2 regions of the Serratia sp. NA_112.1 genome follow, and region 2 is predicted to be linked to the other one. Evidence: predicted binding sites of a transcription regulator. Region 2 holds the regulator's gene; the other holds the start of a gene.

Region 1 (10,725 bases), on a different contig from region 2:
ATGAGTCGGTCGACGCGGTAGTTTGCGCGCAGTCCTTCCACTGGTTTGCCACGCAGCAGGCTTTGGCCGAAATCCAGCGCATCCTCAAGCCCGGCGGCAAACTTGGCCTGGTGTGGAACATGCGCGATGCGCGCGTGAGTTGGGTGCGTAAACTCAATCAGATTGTCGACCGCCATGAAGGCGACGCGCCGCGTTTCTACACCGGTGAATGGCGTAAACTTTTCCCGTCCAAAGGATTAGAACCGCTGCAGGAACAGGTGTTTATGCTCGGCCACCAGGGCGCAATAGAAGATGTGATTTATAACCGGGTGCGCTCCACCAGCTTTATCGCCGCCTTGCCGCACGAGCAGCAGGAACAGGTGATCGAACAGATTCGGCAGTTGGTGGCAGAGGAAGGGGAATTGCAGGGCAAGAATACGGTGACAGTGCCCTATCAGACCAAGGTGTATTTCACCACCAAGCGATGAAAACCGGGCGCCACAAAAGGCGCCCCAGCAATCAGAAAGCTTTTCTGGCGTAGCCGGTGACCACTTTCAGGCCCATTTCACGGCCCAGTGCGGTCATCGGGTGCACCACGATCAGGCCGCGCACGTTTTTCTTCAACGTGCCCATATCCGCCTGCTCTTTCTTGGTGATTTCACGATTGAACGGCAGTTTGCTCAGCTTTTGCGCTTCGGCGCTCAGCTTCTCAACGCGCACGCCTTTCAGGCGCTCGATCTCCGCTGCCATCTTCTCTTTTTCTTTGGTGTGCTGAGCAATCAGGTCAAGATTACCCTGTTGGATAATCAGGGTGTCTTTGTGCTTGAGGGCGTCCAGCAGGTCGCTAAGGCGCTTGATCTCTGCCTTTTCTATTTCTTTCATGGTTTCTGGCCTGTTGTGCCGATACGGCACGCTAATCAATGATGTCCACATTGTAGCAAAATGCGCGCGTGGTTACTCGTCTTGCGCGATGCCCGGTGGCAAGCCGCTCATCTCGCAGGCTTTGGCACCAACACGCGCCAGTGCCTGGCTGTAACGGGCATTAAACGGGTAGCAGCAGGAAAGCCGCAACGCGTTACGATAGCGGCCACTGGGGGAATACAGCGTGCCCGGTGTCAGGCAAATTTGTTCCTCCAGCATCTGGTGGAACAACGCCACGCTGTCGACCCCGACCGGGAACTCCACCCAAAACACGAATCCGCCCGCGGGTTGTGTCGCCCGGGTGCCACGTGGGAAGTGACGCGCAATCAGCGCCCGTGCCTCATCCACCTGAGCGGCGTAGCGTTTACGCAGGTTGCGCAGATGGTGATCGTATCCACCGGTTTCCAGAAACATCGCCAGAGTTTCCGACAGCAACTGCGACTCGGACATCGACGACACCGCCTTCAGCTTGCGCAACGCCTCGTTAAAGCGCCCCCCACTGATCCAACCGATGCGAAAGTCCGGTGCCAGGGTCTTGGTAAAGCTCGAACAAAACAACACCCAACCGTCGCGATCGAAAGATTTTACCGCCGGGGACAGCGCACCGCCGAATTGCAGTTCTGCGTACAACCCATCTTCTATCAGAGGTACCTGGTGATCGTTCATCAACCGCGCCAAACGTTTTTTCGCCGCCTGCGGCATGGTGCAACCCAACGGGTTTTGCACCGTCGGCATGGCGATTACTGCGTTCAGTCGCTTTTCATTGAGCAACAGCTCCAGCGCATCCAGCGACAGCCCGTGCTGCGGATCGGTAGGAATTTCCAACGCCTTCAGCCCCAGGCTGGCCAGCAGCGGCAGCAGATAAAAATAGGTCGGTGACTCCAGGCCAATACAATCGCCCGGTTTGGTGGTCACGCGCAGCGCCAGTTGCAGCGCCTCCATGCAGCCATGAGTCAACGTGATATCGCCGGGTTCCAGCAGCATGCCCAGCGTCATCGAACGACGGGCTACCTGCTGTCGCAGCCGCAGGCTACCGGGCGGTAGCGCATATTGACCGATTAAATTCGGCTGACGGCGTAACTGCGACGAAAGCATCCGCCCCAACTTGCCACCGGGATAGAAATCAGAAGTCTGTGGGCAGGCCAGCGAAAGATTGGTGAATGCCGGGTTTTGCTGGGCGGCGAACACCGTGTCGATCAACGCCAGTACGTCATCTGCCGGTGGCTCTATCCGGTTGCTGGTCGGCGAAGCAGCTTTCAGCGCCGGCAAGGTGTTGCAGACATAAAAACCGGACTGTGGCCGTGCCTCTATCAGCCCGCGATCTTCCAGGGTGCGGTAAGCCGCCACCACGGTATTGATACTGACGCTATGGCTTTGCGCGCAACGGCGCACCGAAGGTAAACGGCTGCCGGGTAGCAACGTGCCACGGCGTATGGCTTCTGCCAGCGTATCCGCCAGCTGCTGGTAGCGCGTTTCCGGCATTTCATCGAGCAAGGTCACAGTTTGTCTCCAGGCAATGGGTACAGTTTAAATTTGATACAACTGTATCCATGACAATAGCGGGTTTTTGGTTCTGTCACCATCTGCCTGTAGGTTTTATGCTGGTTCCCTTGCTTCTCAGCCCTTGTAAGGAACCCATTATGCTGGACTCCGCCTTTATCAGTTATGTCACGGTGATGTCGATCACCCCCGGCCCCAACAACCTGCTGCTGGCCTCGTCCGGGGTCAATTTTGGTCTGCGCCGCACCATGCCGATGGTGTTCGGCATCAGCCTGGGTTGTGGGGTACAGTTGGCCCTGACCACTAGCCTGCTGGCGCTGGTGCTGAGTTGGGCCGGAGCGATACGTTTCCCGCTGGCGGTGATTGGCTGTGCCTATTTACTGTGGTTGTCGTGGAAGCTGTTCCAGGCAACCTCGCCGGATGCCAAACAGCAGGCACAGCCGATGCGCTTGCTCAACGGCGCGCTGTTTCAGGCGGTGAATCCCAAAGCCTGGCTGATGGCGATTAACGTCGCCATTCTGTTCACCCCGCGTGAAGGGGCCAGCCTTGGCCATACGCTGATGATCATTGCCGGTTTCACCGCCCTGAACATTCCTTGCGTACTGGTGTGGGCGATATTGGGCGATCGGCTGCGTGATGCGCTACGCGTGACCTGGAAACTGCGGTTGTTTAACGGCGTCATGGCGGGCTTGATGGCAGCCACGGCACTGTGGCTGTTATTCGACGAGTGGCGCGCGGCCTTTGCTTAATTGCGGCCAAGCGGGGAAAGCCGGGACGGTTGCTTGGCACCGATGCCGGCGATCAGATCGGTGACCGACAGCACCATAGTGGAACGTAACACCTGTTGGTATCGCTGACGCTGCATGGCGATCAGCGATTCTTCCGCTTCGCCGGGCTGCAGGAAGGTCGGTACCGGCGGCAGCGCAGCCACGCAATGCAGTTCACCGAACGGCCCGAGGATTTCATCATCGACAAAACGGTATTCCGCCCCGTCGTGGTTCAGTTCTTCACGCATCGCCATCAGCAGTTCGGCGTCTTCGTATTCGTGACGTGAGATCACCCCCAGCCCATACATCAGCTTCAGGCGTACCGACAGCTCACCCAATGGACCGGCGCCGGACAATAGCGGTTCGACGGCATACTTCACCGCATAGTCATCTTTGCGGAACACCTGCACCACCAGAACGTTCAGCGCTTCCGCCAGCAGCTCTACCGCCGCGATCAGAAAACTGCGCACCGTCTTGCCTGCGTTCAGCCGTTCCAGAACCTTATTTTCAAATGCCTGTGCTTCTTCCATCGTCGCTTTTCGAATGGCGTGGGAGGGGTATGCTGTATTGGCCACTAATTTAATACCATAGGCGTTATTGTCGCAGCCAGTTTGCGGGCGGACAGCGCGCAGAATCCGGAGCGTACACGTAGTACGTGAGGAATTCGAGCTCTGCCCAACCGTAAAATGGCAAGTAAAATAGCCTATTGGCGCTGCATGGCGTTATACACAGCAATGGCCTGTTCTACAACCTCACTTTCCGCCGGCAGGCCGGAAATTTGCGCCAGCGCCGCTTTTGGCCCCAGTTTGGCCAGCAGTTCCACCAGCTCTTTGGCCTGCGGATCCTGCTCGCTGCGGTAGCTCATGGCGGCGGCAATACCCTGGATCAGATTGTCATGCGGCAGACCGTATTCCAGCGTGCCGAGCAGCGGCTTGATCAGGCGATCGCCAGCGCTCAGCTTACGCAGTGGCTGACGGCCCACACGCTCCACGTCATCGTGCAGATAGGGGTTTTCAAAGCGGCTGAGGATTTTTTCAATGTAAGCGGCATGCTTGGCGGCGTCAAAACCGTAGCGTTTGATCAGCACTGCACCGCTCTCTTCCATCGCACCTTTCACCACACGGCGGATCGCCGGGTCGAGAATGGCATCGCGGATGGTCAGCAGGCCGGCCTGTTGGCCAAGATAAGCGGTAATCGCATGGCCGGTATTGAGCGTGAACAACTTACGCTCAACAAACGCCATCAGGTTATCGGTCAGCTCCATGCCGGCGATTGCCGGTGGCTGGCCCTTGAACTGGGTTTGATCGACAATCCACTCGCTGAAGGTTTCAACCGTCACTTCCAGCGGATCGCTGCTGCCCGCTTCCGTCGGCGGTACAATGCGGTCAACCGCCGAATCAACGAAGCCAACATGCTGTTCGACCCATGCCTGATCTTCCTGCGGCAACACATCGAACACGTGCTGCTTTAACTGGCTGGTGCCACGCACCATGTTCTCGCAGGCGATGATGTTCAGCGGTTGGCTGTTGCCTTGCTGACGACGTTTGATTAACCCTTTGGCGATAGTCCCAGCAATCTTAGCCAGGATCTGTGGGCCCACGGCGGTGGTCACGACATCCGCTTCGGCGATCAGCGCAACCGCCTCTTCACTGCCGCTATTCACTGCGCTGACATTGTTGACCTGCTCGACCCGGGCCTGCTCACCGACCACGTTGACCTGGTAGCTTTTACGGCTGCTGAGCAGGTCCAGCACCGTCTGGTTAACGTCGGCAAAGGTCAGTTCGGCCTGCGCGTCCGCCAGTAGCTTGCCGATAAAACCACGGCCAATATTCCCCGCACCGAAATGTAATGCTTTCATATTCCTACCTTTCTAATGTCGAAGGGTGCAGCAAGCTGCACCCCTTAAAATGATTCCGTTATCCGCGTTTTTTGCCGCCCAGCAGATCCAGCACTTCCTGCACATTGGTGGTATGCGCCAGTCGTTCGATGACGCCCTCGTCATCCAACGCGTTGGTCAGGCTGGTGATCACCTGGATATGTTCGTTATTGCGTGCGGCAATACCGATGACCAGCCGAGCTACCTCGTCCTCTTCATCACCGAAACGTACGCCCTGCGGGTATTGGCAGAACACCACGCCGGTGCGCAGTACCCGGTCTTTGGCTTCGATGGTGCCGTGCGGCACGGCGATCGACTCGCCCAGATAGGTGGAGGTCAGTTTTTCGCGCTCCAGCATTGCAGGAACGTATTCCGGCTCGACGTAGCCGCCCTTGACCAGTTGCTCACCGGCAAAGCGGATCGCCTGTTCCTTGTCGCTGGCCTGCAGGTTAAGGAACACGTTACTTTCGCTGAGTCTGAACAGGTTTTGCTCGCTCGCTTCAAAGCTATCGTCAAGCCGGCTGATGACTTTCTGTTGGTTATCGGTGGTTTTGTTGGCCGCCACCAGACGCTCGGTCAGATCGCTGTACAGCTTGCTGTCGAGGAAGTTGGTCAGCGAGATATGCTGAGCCTGTGGCGCATGGCGCATCGCTCGTTCGGTCAGATCGCGGTGAGTAATCACCAGATCAACATCGTCCGGCAGGCTATTGATGGCGCTGTTGGTCACCGAGATATTTTTCAGCCCGGCATCCGCCACTTTTTTGCGCAGCACCCCGGCCCCCATCGCACTGGAACCCATGCCGGCATCGCAGGCAACGATGATTTTACGTACCGTGGTCAGGTCGCCATCGACCGCTGCATGAGCCGCCGCGCCGCCTTTAGACTGCGACTTCATTTCTTGCATACGGCGAGTGGCATCGATCAGGCCGTCCTCTTCTTTCACTTTTGAGGTCTTCAGCAGGAAGCTGGCGACCACGAATGACACCACAAATGCCGCACCGATAGCCGCCAGGTTGGCGAAATAAGCGCCCTTCGGCGTCATCGCCAGCACCGCCAGAATCGAACCCGGTGAAGCCGGTGAAACCAAACCGCCATTCAACAGGGTCAAGGTGAATACCCCGGTCATGCCACCCAGGATCACCGCCAACAGCAGGCGTGGGTTCATCAGCACGTACGGGAAGTAGATTTCGTGGATACCACCGAAGAAGTGGATGATCGCCGCACCACCGGCAGACTGCTTGGCACTGCCGCGGCCAAAGAACATGTAGGCCATCAGCACGCCCAAACCCGGGCCTGGGTTGGCTTCGATCAGGAAGAAGATGGATTTGCCGGTTTCTGTCGCCTGCTGAATGCCCAGCGGTGAGAAGATGCCGTGGTTAATCGCGTTATTCAGGAACAGGATTTTCGCCGGTTCCACGAAGATGGACGCCAGCGGCAACAGGTTGTTGGTCACCATGATATTTACACCGGCAGCCAGGATATGCGACAACCCTTCTACCAGCGGACCAATCGCCATAAACGACAGAATGGCCAGCAGCATACCGATAATGCCAGCGGAGAAGTTGTTCACCAACATCTCAAAACCGCTTTTGATCTTGCCGTCTACCCAGCGGTCAAAATGCTTGATCGCCCAGCCGCCCAGCGGACCGGCAATCATCGCACCGAGGAACATTGGCATGTCGGCACCGACAATCACACCCATGGTAGTGATCGCACCGACCACGCCGCCGCGCTCGCCCCCCACCAAGCGGCCACCGGTGAAACCGATCAGCAGCGGCAGCAGGTAAGTGATCATTGGGCCAACCAACTTGGCTAAGGTTTCGTTCGGCAGCCAACCGGTAGGAATGAATAGCGCGGTGATGATACCCCAGGCGATAAATGCGCCAATGTTGGGCATCACCATGTTGCTTAAGAAGCGGCCAAAGTTCTGAACTTTGACTTTGATGTCTGGTGAAAACATAAAACACACCCCTATTGTTACGCGCTGACAATAGAGCGCGTGATTATTGTTGTTACGATCCAGCTGTGTTGTGGCTGTACGCGAAATGGACTCTATCACGCTGTTTTTACTGTGCGAACTTCACGAGTTTTTTGTGATTCAGATCACCAATACCACCCCACTCAATGGGCACTTATAGTGATCTGAATCACATTTAATCGGTGTAGAAAAAATACAACGAGCAAGATTCGCCCTGAAATCCCAATAAAATGCGATTATGAACACGTTTTTACATTGCGTGTTTGTTTTTAAATTGTGACATTAATCACAATTTATTTATTGATGGTTACCGAATCCTGGTCTGGAGGTGTTCTTCCCTGTGAGCATTCATCCCGTCGGGAAATAGCAGTGCGATGAATGAAAGAAAACTACATATCGGAAAAAGATGATTGATTGAAGTGTAGTACAGAAGCGACGCGCAAGAAGTGAGCAAGTGATTGGAAAGACTGGGCGGGAATTCTTGGAACAGAAAGGCAGAAGCCGAGATACCAGCCTCTGCCTTTCTACTATTACTGGGTGACGCTTGAGACGGTTTTCTGTGCGTTCAGTAAATCCTGCTGCTTGGCGACCAGATTCGACATCATGGTGTTGTACTGCGTTGCCTGCTGGGAAGTACGCAATTGCACGCCGTTATTGTTAAAGCTCACCTGATTACCCTGTGTACGCAGGAAATCCCCAACCTGCACCAGATCCTGAACGAAACTGGCGGTAGCTGGAATAACCGGCATCAACGCATTGGCCGGCCCGGTGACAATTTTGTCGTAGGCCTGGTTATACACGGCTTTCAGATCGTCAGGTTGCTTCAGCGCTGCCCGGGCGGTATCCGCCTGCGACTTGGCCGACTGGATCTGCTGCCCCAGTAGGTTCAGCGCCCCAACGGATTGCTGCAGCGAATCGCGCTTGCTCATGTAGTCCTGTGCGGTGCGGATCTGGTTAATTTGATCCAGCGCCGGCGTCAGGCTGGCATCCAGTGATTTGGACAACTGCTGTGAAAAACCGACCAAAATAGCGTAATCACCAGCATAGTTGCCGAACTTCTGTTTCTGATCTTCGCTCAGCGTCGGGATTTTCGCGCCGCTGCGCATCACCGTGTTCTGTATGTAATCTATAAACGCCTTGCGTTGTTCCGGCTCTTTATCGCCGCAAGCAGTCAGCTGCATGACCACCAACAATGCCAATACCGGGGCCAACCAACGCGCGAAATTTCTGCTCTGGATCCCTACCGCCATGTGACATAACTCCTGTTATAAACCTGCTTTTTCATCGGACTCCGTCCCTTTTGCTGCACTCCCTGCACCTATAAGAATAGATCAACTGAGTGCGATCCGATACGCGATTCACCTTTCGGGGCTTATTCTTCGGTGAAAGGGAAGTAATAGCGATACCTGAAACCAGGTCGAACATGATTTGAGAGCGAAGAAATCAAGCCCTACCCCCCAATTCAGCCCCCAAGTCAGTGAGCTATTGGCAGCGTTAAAAGGAACAGGTTTGACACAAAACCGCCCACTGCGCCGACAGCAATAGAAAAGGCGCCCGCAGGCGCCTTTTCACAGCAGAACCGCTTATTGCAGCACGGAGATATCCGCCACCTGCAAGAACAGCTCACGCAGCTTACTCAGCAGCGTCAGACGGTTCACACGCACCGCTTCGTCTTCTGCCATTACCATGACGTTGTCGAAGAACGCATCGACCGGCTCACGCAGGTCAGCCAGCTCCACCAACGCATCCTGATAGTTGCCTGCCGCAAAATACGGCTCCAGCTTATCGCGCAGCACCACCAGATGGGTCGCCAGTTGAATCTCAGCCGCTTCTTTCAATACCGAGGCATGGACGCGGTCATTGAGCGTATCGGTAGATTTGGCCAGGATATTGGAAACGCGTTTATTGGCCGCAGCCAGTGCAGCTGCCGCTTCCAGGGTACGGAAGTGGGTCACCGCTTTAACGCGCGCATCGAAGTCCGCCGGTTTGGTCGGACGACGAGCCAACACCGCCTGAATGGTGTCTACCGCGTGGCCTTCTTCCTGATACCAGGCGCGGAAACGGCCCAGCATGAACTCGACCACTTCATCGACAACTTTGGCGTTGGTCAGCTTGCTGCCGTAAAGGCGCACGGCCTCTTCGGTCAGGGTCAGCAGATCCAGCGTCAGGTTTTTCTCGACGATGATACGCAGCACCCCCAATGCAGCACGGCGCAGTGCGAACGGATCCTTATCGCCTTTCGGATGTTGCCCGATGCCGAAAATGCCGGCCAGGGTGTCCATCTTGTCGGCAATCGCCAACGAACAGGCCACCAGCGACTCCGGCAGTGCATCACCGGCAAAGCGCGGCTGGTACTGTTCGTTCAGCGCAACCGCCACGTCTTCAGCTTCGCCGTCATGACGCGCGTAGTGCATGCCCATCACGCCCTGGGTGTCGGTGAATTCGAAGACCATGTTGGTCATCAGATCGCACTTCGACAGCAGGCCCGCACGGGTGGCGTGGTTAACGTCGGCACCAATCTGGCCGGCAACCCAGCCCGCCAGCGCCTGAATACGATCGGTCTTGTCGCGCAGGGTGCCCAGTTGCTGTTGGAACAGCACGGTTTCCAGACGCGGCAGGTTATCTTCCAGACGTTTTTTGCGGTCGGTGTTGAAAAAGAACTCGGCATCGGCCAAACGCGGACGCACTACCTTCTCATTACCGGAGATAATCTGCTGCGGATCTTTGGATTCGATGTTGGCCACGAAGATAAAGTTCGGCAGCAGTTTGCCCACGGCGTCATACACCGGGAAATACTTCTGGTCGCCCTTCATGGTGTACACCAGCGCTTCCGCCGGCACCGCCAGGAATTTATCTTCGAATTTGGCGGTCAACACCACCGGCCATTCAACCAGCGAGGCCACTTCTTCCAGCAGGCTTTCGCTCAGATCGGCCTTGCCGCCAATGGTCGAAGCAGCCAGCTCGGCGTCACGCTTGATCATCGCCTTACGGGTTTCGTAATCGGCGATCACCTTACCGCGCTCCTGCAGGATCTGCGGATATTGGTCGGCATTGTCGATAGTGAATTCCGCTTCACCCATAAAACGGTGGCCGCGAACCGTACGCGCGGAATCGATGCCCAGCACGGTACCTGGGATCAGTTCCGCACCCAGCAGCATCGTCACGGTGTGCACCGGACGCACGAACTGCACGTCGGAATCGCCCCAACGCATCAGTTTCGGGATCGGCAGTTTGGCCAGTGAATTGCTGACCATGCCTGCCAGCAGCGCTTGCGCGGACTGACCTTTAACATGGGCGCGGTACAGCAGCCATTCGCCTTTGTCGGTCGCCAGGCGTTCGGCCTGATCGACGGTAATGCCGCAGCCGCGTGCCCAGCCTTCGGCCGCCTTGCTTGGCTTGCCTTCGGCGTCAAACGCCTGGGCAATAGCCGGGCCGCGTTTTTCGACTTCGCGATCGGCCTGTGCAGCGCTTAAATTAGCCACTTTCAGCGCCAGACGGCGCGGCGCGGCAAACCAGCTCACTTCGCCGTGCTCGAGGTTAGCGCTATCGAGCTCAGCGGTAAAATTCGCGGCAAAGGATTCTGCCAGTGAACGAAGAGCCTTCGGCGGCAGCTCTTCCGTGCCGATTTCCACCAGGAAAGTCTGTTGAGTCATGGCTGCCTCTTAGCTCTTGTTCTTTTTGCACATTGGGAAGCCCAGCGCTTC
Region 2 (10,725 bases):
CATGTCGACTTGCTGGTCGGCGTGGTGCCTATTGTTAACCTGGAATGGATCCAAAAGTTAATTCGCGATACCGGCGAGCGTGGCCACTCCCGTGAAGCGGTGATGGATTCAGTGGTGCGTTCGATGGAAGACTACATCAACTACATCACACCGCAGTTTTCGCGCACCCATATCAACTTCCAGCGGGTGCCGACGGTAGATACCTCCAACCCGTTCGCCGCCAAGGCGATCCCCTCGCTGGACGAGAGCTTTGTGGTGATCCACTTCCGCGGCCTGGATCAGATCGATTTCCCTTATCTGCTGGCGATGCTGCAGGGATCTTTTATCTCGCATATCAATACGCTGGTGGTGCCGGGCGGCAAAATGGGATTGGCAATGGAGTTGATTATGGCGCCGCTGGTGCAGCAACTGCTGGAAGGCAAAAAAATCGGCTAACTTACCGGAGCGCGGCAACGGACCGCGCCCCTTTATCTATCAGGACACCGCGCGGATCTCAAAACTGTGGGTCACGCTGGCGGCCTTGCTCAGCATCAATGACACCGAACAGTACTTCTCGGCGGAAAGATTCACCGCGCGCTCAACAATTTTGTCACTTAAATCTTTACCGGTGACGATGAAATGCAGGTTGATATGGGTAAACAACCGTGGCGCTTCTTCGCGCCTTTCAGAGGTCAGCTTCACCTCGCAATCACGCACGTCGTTGCGTCCTTTTTGCAGGATCGACACCACATCTATCGCGCTGCATCCTCCCACCGACATCAGCACCATTTCCATCGGACTGGGCGCTTTATCGCCGGCGTTGCCGTCCATCAATACCTGATGGCCAGACGCGGATTCGCCCAGAAACGTCAACCCTTCCACCCACTTAACTCTTGCCTGCATGCTGGTCACTCCGGTTAATTTCTTAAAATCAGACTACGCTTTCGCATAGAAACTGGCAACGGAACCTGATGCTAATCATGCTGAAGCGAGACAACACAAGACACCCGCCTCACTCTGTGCTACAAACAGAGCCGCAATAAATCTTTCCGGGACACTGATTTCAGGGAAACTCCCAGGGAAAGGCTCCTTTACCGGTATGTTAACAGAATGTAGCTTGCAGCTCTCCCGGCAAGTTAATATGCTAGAGCGACAGCGTATATTTATGACACGCCTCAAAACCTGCTGCCAGCTACCATTAAAACAACGGCGACAGCACGTTTTACAGGGAACTCTGACCCCTGTGACACAAGGCAGCGATAACAACAGAGGATAACAGCGAATGGTTCTCGGCAAACCGCAAACAGACCCTACTCTCGAATGGTTCCTGTCTCATTGCCATATCCACAAATATCCATCCAAAAGTACGCTGATTCACCAAGGTGAAAAAGCCGAAACGCTTTACTACATCGTCAAAGGCTCCGTCGCGGTGCTGATTAAGGATGAAGAAGGTAAAGAGATGATCCTGTCCTACCTTAACCAGGGGGATTTCATCGGCGAGCTTGGATTATTTGAAGAAGGTCAGGAGCGTAGCGCCTGGGTTAGGGCGAAAACCGCCTGTGAAGTGGCTGAAATTTCCTACAAGAAATTCCGCCAGTTGATTCAGGTTAACCCGGACATCCTGATGCGCCTGTCAGCTCAGATGGCAAACCGTCTGCAGATCACCTCTGAGAAAGTGGGTAACCTTGCTTTCCTGGACGTTACAGGCCGCATCGCGCAAACCCTGCTGAACCTGGCGAAACAGCCTGATGCCATGACCCACCCGGATGGTATGCAGATTAAAATTACCCGTCAGGAAATTGGCCAGATCGTCGGTTGCTCACGTGAAACCGTTGGTCGTATTCTGAAAATGCTGGAAGATCAAAACCTGATCTCCGCCCACGGCAAAACTATTGTCGTTTACGGCACCCGTTAATCACTGAAAAAACGGCGCGATAATTCGCGCCGTTTTTTTATGCCCCTAGTCATCATGTGGCGCCGACTGATTTATCATCCGGAAGTTAATTACGCACTACGACAAACGCTGGTGCTGTGCCTGCCGGTTCTGCTCGGGCTGTTGATCGGCCAACTACAATACGGCCTGCTATTTTCCCTGGTTCCCGCCTGCTGCAACATCGCCGGGCTGGACACGCCTCATAAACGCTTCTTTAAACGCCTGATCGTCGGCGGTTCACTGTTTGCATTCAGCAGTTTGTTGCTGCAGCAAGCTCTGTTGTGGCAGTTGCCGCTGCCGATACTGATGCTCGGCCTGGCGCTGCTGCTCGGTGTCAACGGTGAAATAAGCCCGCTACACGCCCGTCTGCTGCCTGCTGCGCTAGTTGCCGCCATCTTCTCCCTCAGCATGGCCGGTACGGTGCCGCTTTGGCACGCGCCGGTGTTATATATCGTGGGCACGGCCTGGTACGGCCTGTTTACCTGGTTCTGGTTCAAGCTGTGGAAAGAACAGCCGATGCGCGAGTCGCTTAATCAGCTCTATCTGGAACTGGCGGACTACTTCGAAGCCAAATATTCGCTGTTGACCCAGCACACCGACCCGCAGACCGCATTACCTCCCCTGCTGGTGCGCCAGCAAAAGGTCATGGATCTGATCACCTTGCTGTATCAACAACTTAATTTTCTCCCCCATGCCAGCAATCTCGAACAAAAGCGCCTGCAACGCACCTTCCAGGTCGCGCTGGATTTGCAGGAACACATCACCGTCAGCCTGCACCTGCCGGAAGAGGTGCAAAAACTGGTAGAACAGAGCCAGGCCGAAGCCATTATCCGCCGCAATGCGCAGGTAATTGCCAATCGGCTGCGCACGGTGGCGCACGATATTCTCTACCACCAACATTCGCAACGCTTCAATATGGGCAATGAACTGACAGCATTGGAAAAAGTGGCGGCACAGCACCCGGAGAATCCGGTTGGGCAGTTCTGCTACTACCACTTCAGCCGCATCGCCCGCCTGCTGCGTACCCAGCATCCACTCTACCGGCGTGACCTGATGGCCAATCAAAACCGCCTGCCGTTTTGGCCGGCGCTGGTCAGTTATCTGTCGTTCAAATCCAATGCCATGCGTAATGCGGCACGATTAGGCGTCACGCTGGCGGCAGGCAGCAGCCTCGGGATGATGTTCAACCTGCCGAAACCCTACTGGATCCTGCTCACTATCATGCTGGTAAGCCAGAACGGCTACAATGCCACCCGGGTGCGCATCCAGCACCGTGCGCTCGGTACTCTGGCCGGACTCGTCATCGCCGCCGGTCTGCTGCAATTACAACTGCCCGAAGCCGAGACCCTGAGCGTGATGCTGGTGATTACGCTGCTGGCCTATCTGGTTTCACGTAAAAACTACGGATTGGCGGTTATTGGTTTTACGGTGACGGCGGTCTACACCCTGCAACTGCTGGCCCTCAACGGCACACATTTCCTGGTGCCGCGGCTGATCGACACGCTGATCGGCTGCGTGCTGGTGTTCGGCAGTACCATCTGGCTGTGGCCACAGTGGCAAAGCGGATTACTGCGCAAGAATGCCCATCAGGCGCTGGAAAACGATCAGCAGGCATTACGTCTGTTGCTGGAAGAGCAAGAGCCAGATCCCAGTGCACTGGCCTACGCACGTATGCAGGTCAATCAGGCGCACAATGCGTTATTCACCTCGCTGAATCAGGCCATGCAGGAGCCGGGGTTTGAATCGAACTATCTGGCGGATATGCGCCTGTGGGTGACGCACAGCCAGTTTATTGTCGAGCATCTGAATGCAATGACTATCCTGGCGCGCGAGCACTATATGCTGACGCCAAAGCTGGCGGAGGAGTATCTGCAATCTTGCGAGATTGCGCTGCAAAGCTGCCAGCAACGGCTGGAGTACGACGGGCCGAGCAGTGGCAACAGCATTATGCAGCCGCCGGATTTGCACCCTGAGATGCCGGTGACCGAAATGGAGCGCCACCTGCGGCGCATTCTTTCGCACCTGAGCGTCATGCATACCATCTCGTCATTAGCCTGGAGCCAACGCCCACACCACGGCATCTGGCTGAAACGCAAACTGCGCGATGAATAAGGGCGCCACACGGCGCCCGGTTAACCATGCAGCAAATAGCAAATTAAGCGTTAATCACGTCCTGCACCGCCAGCTCAAACAGCGCCATACCCTGGTCGATGTCTTGGGTTTCCACCACCAGCGAAGGGGCAAAGCGGATCACATTTGGCCCGGCATTGAGGATCATCAGCCCACGAGCGGCAGCTGCGGTCAGGAAATCGCGCGCTTTGCCGTGGTATTGCGGTGTTAATTCAGCGCCAATCAGCAGGCCCATGCCGCGAATATCGCTGAAAACACCGTACTTCTCGCCAATTTTCTTTAACGCCTGCACGTATAACCCATGACGCAACTCAATGCCGCTCAGCACTTCCGGCGTATTGATCACGTCCAACGCCGCTTCCGCCACAGCACAGGCCAGCGGATTACCGCCGTAAGTGGTGCCGTGGGCACCGACCTGCATCACCGAGGCGATCTCTTCGGTGGTCAGCATGGCACTGACCGGGAAACCGCCGCCAAGCGCTTTGGCCGTGGTGAGAATGTCCGGCGCCACACCATAATGCATATAGGCAAACAGCTTGCCGCTGCGCCCCATGCCGCTTTGCACTTCGTCGAACACCAGCAGCGCCTGGTGCTTGTCGCACAGTTCGCGTACTCCCTTGAGGAATTCGGCGTTAACCGGGGTAATGCCCCCTTCCCCCTGGATCGGTTCCATCACCACCGCACAGGTGTGGTCGTCCATCACTGCTTTCACCGCCGCCAGGTCGTTGAAGGGGACGTGCACGATGTCAGCCGGTTTTGGCCCAAAACCATCCGAATACTTGGCCTGCCCACCCACCGAGACGGTGAATAGCGTGCGACCGTGGAAAGCATTATAAAACGCGATGATTTTGGTTTTATACGGACTGTGGCGGGTAATGGCGTAATGACGAGCCAGCTTGAAGGCCGCTTCGTTGGCTTCTGCGCCGGAGTTGGCGAAAAACACCCGGTCGGCAAAGGTGACGTTGATCAACTTGGTGGCCAGACGCAGCGCCGGCTCGTTAGTAAAAACGTTGCTGGTATGCCACAGGGTTTCGCCCTGCTGTTTCAGCGCCTCGACCAAAGCCGGGTGACAGTGCCCTAACGCCGTCACCGCAATGCCGCCTGAGAAATCGATATACTCTTTCCCCTGCTGGTCCCACACGCGGCTGCCTTTGCCCCTGACCGGAACAAACTGCGCGGGTGCATAAACAGGCAGGATAACCTGGTCAAAGGTACTGCGGTTAACTGCGGATTTTTCGGTCATTATGGGGCCCACCCTGAATTTGACTCAGTCTTTTGGTTGCGATCAAGTGAGAATATAATCACAAAATATGCATAAAAAACCAATAAAGGGCAAACGCAAATCGTCTTCGCAGTTAAAAAAAACTTAACCAATTAACTTTTAAGGAAATTATCCAACAGCTGGTGGCCCTGCTCGCTAAGGATGCTCTCCGGGTGGAACTGTACCCCTTCCAGCGCCAGTTGGCGGTGACGGATCCCCATAATTTCATCGTGTACGCCGTCGCGCTCGCTCCAGGCCGTCACTTCAAAACAGTCCGGCAAAGTAGCGGCCTCAAGCACCAGCGAGTGGTAGCGGGTCACGGTCAACGGATTGTTCAGCCCGTGAAAAATACCGCTGTCGAAATGCCGGATCGCCGAGGTTTTACCGTGCATTACCTCACGGGCACGCACTACCTTAGCGCCAAAGGCCTGCCCCAGTGCCTGGTGCCCCAGGCAAACGCCAAGGATCGGCAGCTTGCCGGCGAAATACCGAATAGCTGCCAGCGAGATGCCGGCTTCGTTTGGGGTGCAAGGGCCAGGGGAGATAACCAAATGCTGCGGGGCCAGCCTTTCGATATCGGCCAGTTGCAGTTCATCGTTACGCTTCACCAGCACTTCGGCACCTAATTGGCAGAAGTACTGGTAAAGGTTATAGGTAAAAGAATCGTAGTTATCGATTAGCAGCAGCATAGGGGTTCCAACAAACAGCATAGTAAGGGGCTCGCCCCGATTGACACCGGTGCATTATACAACGCCCCTGCAATACTGCCGCCAGCGATAATTTCAGCTTACTTTTTGCGACCGCCCATAATCGACCCCAGCACCCCACGCAGGATCTGGCGGCCAAGGTCGCGCGCCATGCTCTTGGCGGCGGTCTGGACGATACCGTCACGCTTGCCACCGCGCGGGCCGGTGGAACCAAACAGGATATCGTTCAGACCGCCCATCAAGCCACCGCCCGCCTGCTGCTGCGCCTGTGGTTGCTGCGCCGGCTGACCCGGTTGCGGCGTGCCGACGGTAGCAAAACCTGACGAAGATAACTTCTCATAAGCGGATTCTCGGTCAATCATGTCCTCGTAGCGGCCATACAGCGGCGACTTGTTGATCGCACTGTTCAGCCCTTCGGCCCCCAGCATGCCCATTTTGGATTCCGGTGCGATCACCATCGCTCGCTCCACCACATTTGGCCGCCCTTTCTCATCCAGGAACGACACCAGCGCCTCGCCTACGCCCAGTTCGGTGATCGCCGTTTCGGCGTCGAAGGCCGGATTGGCACGCATGGTTTGTGCCGCCGCCTTCACCGCCTTCTGGTCGCGAGGAGTAAAAGCACGCAACGCATGCTGTACGCGGTTGCCTAGCTGACCCAGCACGCTGTCCGGAATATCCAGCGGGTTCTGGGTCACAAAGTAGATGCCGACGCCTTTGGAGCGGATCAGGCGTACCACCTGCTCGATTTTAGTCAGCAATGCCGCCGGCGCATCATTGAACAGCAGATGTGCTTCATCAAAGAAGAACACCAGCTTTGGCTGTTCCGGGTCGCCCACCTCTGGCAGGTGTTCGAACAATTCGGCCAGCAGCCACAGCAGGAACACCGAATACAGCTTCGGCTGATTAATCAGTTTGTCCGCCGCCAGCAGGTTAATCACCCCGTGGCCATTGGCATCGGTTTTCATCAGGTCGTTGATGTCGAGCATCGGTTCGCCGAAGAACTGGTTGGCACCCTGCTCTTCCAGCGTCAACAGCCCACGCTGGATAGCGCCCACCGAAGCCGAAGAAATATTGCCGTATTGGGTCTGGAACTGTTTGGCGTTGTCACCCACGTACTGCACCATGGCACGCAGATCTTTCATGTCCAACAACAGCAGCGCGTTATCGTCGGCAATTTTGAACACCAACTGCAGCACGCCACTTTGCACTTCGTTCAGATCCAGCAAACGCCCCAGCAGCAGCGGGCCCAAATCAGACACAGTGGCGCGGATTGGGTGACCCTTCTCGCCGTAAATGTCCCATGGAATAATGGTACAGGCCTGAGACTGCCAGTCAGTGACGCCAATGGCCGTCAGGCGTGTCTGCAGTTTCTCGGAAGGCACGGCTTCGGCACCAATCCCCGACAGGTCGCCTTTCACGTCGGACAAAAATACCGGAATGCCGATACGCGAGAACTGCTCGGCCATTTTTTGCAGCGTCACGGTTTTACCCGTCCCGGTTGCGCCGGTGATCAGACCATGGCGGTTCGCCAAAGCGGGCAGGATCGCCAGATCCTGTACCGGTTTCCCGTCTTTCATCGCTTTGGCGATAATCCGTGCTTCACTCATTTTCTTTTCCTTTGACGCTGACCCGGCGCGAAAAGCGCCTGTTGATGTCAATAAAGCTATAAGCGCGGCGTAACCCCGTCAAGGACAAACAAAAAGGGCGTCATCAAGACGCCCGCAAAGCCAATAATTTCAGAATCGCCCTAACCCCGCAGTCCCAGCTCTTCCTTCAGAGCTTTCAGGTAGCGGCGGCTGACCGGCACCGGTTCTCCGGCCGGCATGATCATCTCCGCCGCACCGCTGTCCTCGAAGCGAATTTCGCGTACCTGCTCCAGGTTGACCAGATACTGGCGGTGGCAGCGTACCAGCGGCGTACGGAGTTCCAGCGTCCGCAGCGTCAGTTCGGTGAAACACTCCATGCCGTCATTGCGCACCACGAACACCCCGCTCAACCGCGAACGGACAGCCACCACCTCGTCAAAACGCAGCAGGTAGATGCGACTGTGGCCGGAACAGGGAATGTATTTCAGATAGCCGGCACTCTCATCCAGTGCCGCGACATTCTGCTGCCCGCGGCGCTGCTGCAGGCGCTGCAGCGTTTTGCTCAACCGCTTCGGCTCCGCCGGTTTCAGCAGATAATCAAACGCATGTTCTTCAAAAGCCTGCACCGCATATTCGTCGTAGGCGGTCAGAAAGACGATGTGCGGCATACGATTGGGATCGAGCATGCCTACCATCTCCAGCCCGGTGAGGCGCGGCATCTGGATATCCAAAAACACCACGTCCGGCTGCAAGCGATGGATCCCGCTGATGGCCTCTATTGCATTGGCGCATTCGCCAACAATAGAGATACCTTCTTCAGCCTCCAGCAAATGCCGCAGGTTATCGCGCGCAGAAGGTTCATCGTCAACAATCAGTACATTTAACATCAGGCAGCCCTCGCCAAAGGGACATTGATCGTAATGCGAGTGAATGTTTGCGGCTCACAGGCTACCTGTACGCCATAGTCGTCGCCGTAGCGTACGCGGATACGCTTATCCACCAGGTTCATCCCCAGTCCACTGTTGTTCGGCTGCGACTGGAATAATCCGGCATTGTCGGTCACCTGCAGCAACAAGCACTCTCCTTCGCGCCGCGCACCGATATCAATCCGCCCTACCCCCAACAACTGCGAAGTACCATGCTTGATGGCATTCTCAACGATCGGCTGCAGTGAAAATGCCGGCAGCCGCACGGCCAACAGCTCTTGCGGCAACGAAACCACAACTTCCAACCGATCGGCAAAACGTGCCAGTTCGATTTGCAGGTAGGCATTCACGTGTTCCAGCTCGTCCGCCAGGCTGACCTCATCACCGGAACGCTTGAGGTTCTTGCGGAAAAAGGTCGAAAGGTTTTGCACCAACTCACAGGCCCGGTCGCCGTCACGGCGGATCACCGCCACCAGCGTATTCAGGGCGTTAAACAGGAAGTGCGGATTGACCTGTGCATGCAGTAATTTGATCTCTGACTGCGCCAGCAGCTGTTTATGTCGCTCATACTGACCGGCCATAATCTGTGCGGATAGCAGATTGGCGATACCTTCCCCCAGCGTACGGTTGATGGTACTGAACAAGCGGCTCTTCGGCTCATACAGTTTGATGGTGCCGATCACCCGCTCATTTTCACCGCGCAGCGGGATCACCAGCGTCGAGCCCAGTTTGCAACTGGAGTTAATCGAGCAGCTGTAGGAGTGCTCATTGCCGTCGGCGTAGACCACTTCATTGTTGTCGATCGCACGGTGCGAGTGCTTTGATGAAATCGGTGTGCCCGGCAGGTGGTGGTCGTCACCGATGCCGATAAACGCCAGCAGTTTATCGCGGTCGGTTATCGCTACGGCACCGATACCCAGCTCCTGATAGATCACCCGCGCCACTCTCATGCTGTTTTCCTGATCAAACCCCTGTCGCAAGATCCCTTCGGTACGTTCGGCAATCTTCAGCGCCTTGGCGGAAAACGCACCGGTGTATTTCTCGAACATCGCTCGCCTGTCCAGCAGGATTTGCATGAACATCGCGGCCCCCACCGTATTGGCGATCAACATTGGCAAAGCGATATGTTCCACCAGCCGCAGCGCCTCGTCGAACGGCCGGGCAATCGCCAGGATAATCACCATTTGCAGCACTTCGGCCACCAGCGCGACCCCGGCGACAAACAGCGGATTAAACAGCAGGTCGATACGCCGGTGACGCATGGCGATGCTATGCACCAGCCCCCCCACCAGTCCTTCCGCCACGGTTGATACCGCACAGGCAATATCGGTCATGCCGCCCAGGGTATAACGGTGCAGGCCACCGGTCAGCCCCACCAGTAGCCCTACTGAAGGCCCACCCAGCAGGCCGCCCAATACGGCACCGATCGCACGGGTGTTGGCAATGGAACCTTCGACATGCAGACCGAAATAGGTGCCCATGATGCAGAACACCGAGAAAATGACGTAGCACAATAGCTTGTGCGGCAGGCGAATGGTTACCTGTGTCAGTGGAATGAATAACGGGGTTTTGCTCAGTAAATAAGCAATGACAAGATAAACGCACATCTGCTGCAACAGCAGCAGAACCTGGCTAAATTCAAACATGGCAGCAGCTCATCCCTTAACAAAACAGATGCAGAACGCCGGGTTTCCGGTCTGGTTATAAGCTGGCGATTAAAACATGTGAAGGGGGAAAAAACAGTGATGCAGGCAAGGCTTCCGGGGAAAGCAACGCAGCCGGCCCACCTGGGGCCGGCGCAAAATCATTATGGCAGCACTTTTGCTGACAGGATGACGATAGGTTTGCTCGGAACATTCTGGTACGGACCGACGTTGCCGGTCGGTGCCTGGGAGATTTTATCTACCACGTCCATGCCTTTGACCACTTTACCGAATACCGCATAGCCGAAATCGCGCTGCCCGTGATCCAGGAAGGCGTTATCCGCCACGTTGAGGAAGAACTGGCTGGTGGCACTGTCTTTGTCGGCAGTACGCGCCATCGAAATGGTACCGCGCAGGTTGCGCAGGCCGTTATCCGCTTCGTTCTTGATCGGTGCCTGGGTGGATTTTTGCTGCATATCCGCAGTAAAACCACCGCCCTGAACCATAAAGCCCGGGATCACACGGTGGAAAATGGTGTTGTTGTAATAGCCGCTGTTCAC

Evidence for each region. Region 2 encodes CRP, which controls carbon source genes, mostly activating them, when cyclic AMP is high. Its sites were predicted from a motif close to ATGTGANNNNNNTCACAT; they were not measured.
Region 1: a site for CRP is predicted at 7,179-7,196, ahead of ACUTQ5_RS19870 (PTS mannitol transporter subunit IICBA). Genes of this name have one in related genera too.

The regions. Positions count from the first base shown of each region.
Region 1 covers NZ_JBQZFO010000013.1:81,128-91,852, reverse strand. The annotation lists gene ACUTQ5_RS19900 (class I SAM-dependent methyltransferase) at 1-467, shown strand, start outside; gene ACUTQ5_RS19895 (YibL family ribosome-associated protein) at 499-861, opposite strand; gene ACUTQ5_RS19890 (aminotransferase-like domain-containing protein) at 934-2,400, opposite strand; gene ACUTQ5_RS19885 (LysE family translocator) at 2,541-3,149, shown strand; gene ACUTQ5_RS19880 (MltR family transcriptional regulator) at 3,146-3,697, opposite strand; gene ACUTQ5_RS19875 (mannitol-1-phosphate 5-dehydrogenase) at 3,871-5,025, opposite strand; gene ACUTQ5_RS19870 (PTS mannitol transporter subunit IICBA) at 5,084-7,003, opposite strand; gene ACUTQ5_RS19865 (DUF3053 domain-containing protein) at 7,552-8,271, opposite strand; gene glyS (glycine--tRNA ligase subunit beta) at 8,605-10,674, opposite strand; gene glyQ (glycine--tRNA ligase subunit alpha) at 10,684-10,725, opposite strand, start outside.
Region 2 covers NZ_JBQZFO010000018.1:11,639-22,363, reverse strand. The annotation lists gene ACUTQ5_RS21250 (phosphoribulokinase) at 1-435, shown strand, start outside; gene ACUTQ5_RS21245 (OsmC family protein) at 475-882, opposite strand; gene crp (cAMP-activated global transcriptional regulator CRP) at 1,262-1,894, shown strand; gene ACUTQ5_RS21235 (YccS/YhfK family putative transporter) at 1,949-4,024, shown strand; gene argD (bifunctional acetylornithine/succinyldiaminopimelate transaminase) at 4,068-5,285, opposite strand; gene ACUTQ5_RS21225 (aminodeoxychorismate synthase component II) at 5,417-5,992, opposite strand; gene ACUTQ5_RS21220 (helicase HerA-like domain-containing protein) at 6,091-7,617, opposite strand; gene btsR (two-component system response regulator BtsR) at 7,758-8,483, opposite strand; gene ACUTQ5_RS21210 (LytS/YhcK type 5TM receptor domain-containing protein) at 8,483-10,168, opposite strand; gene ppiA (peptidylprolyl isomerase A) at 10,330-10,725, opposite strand, start outside.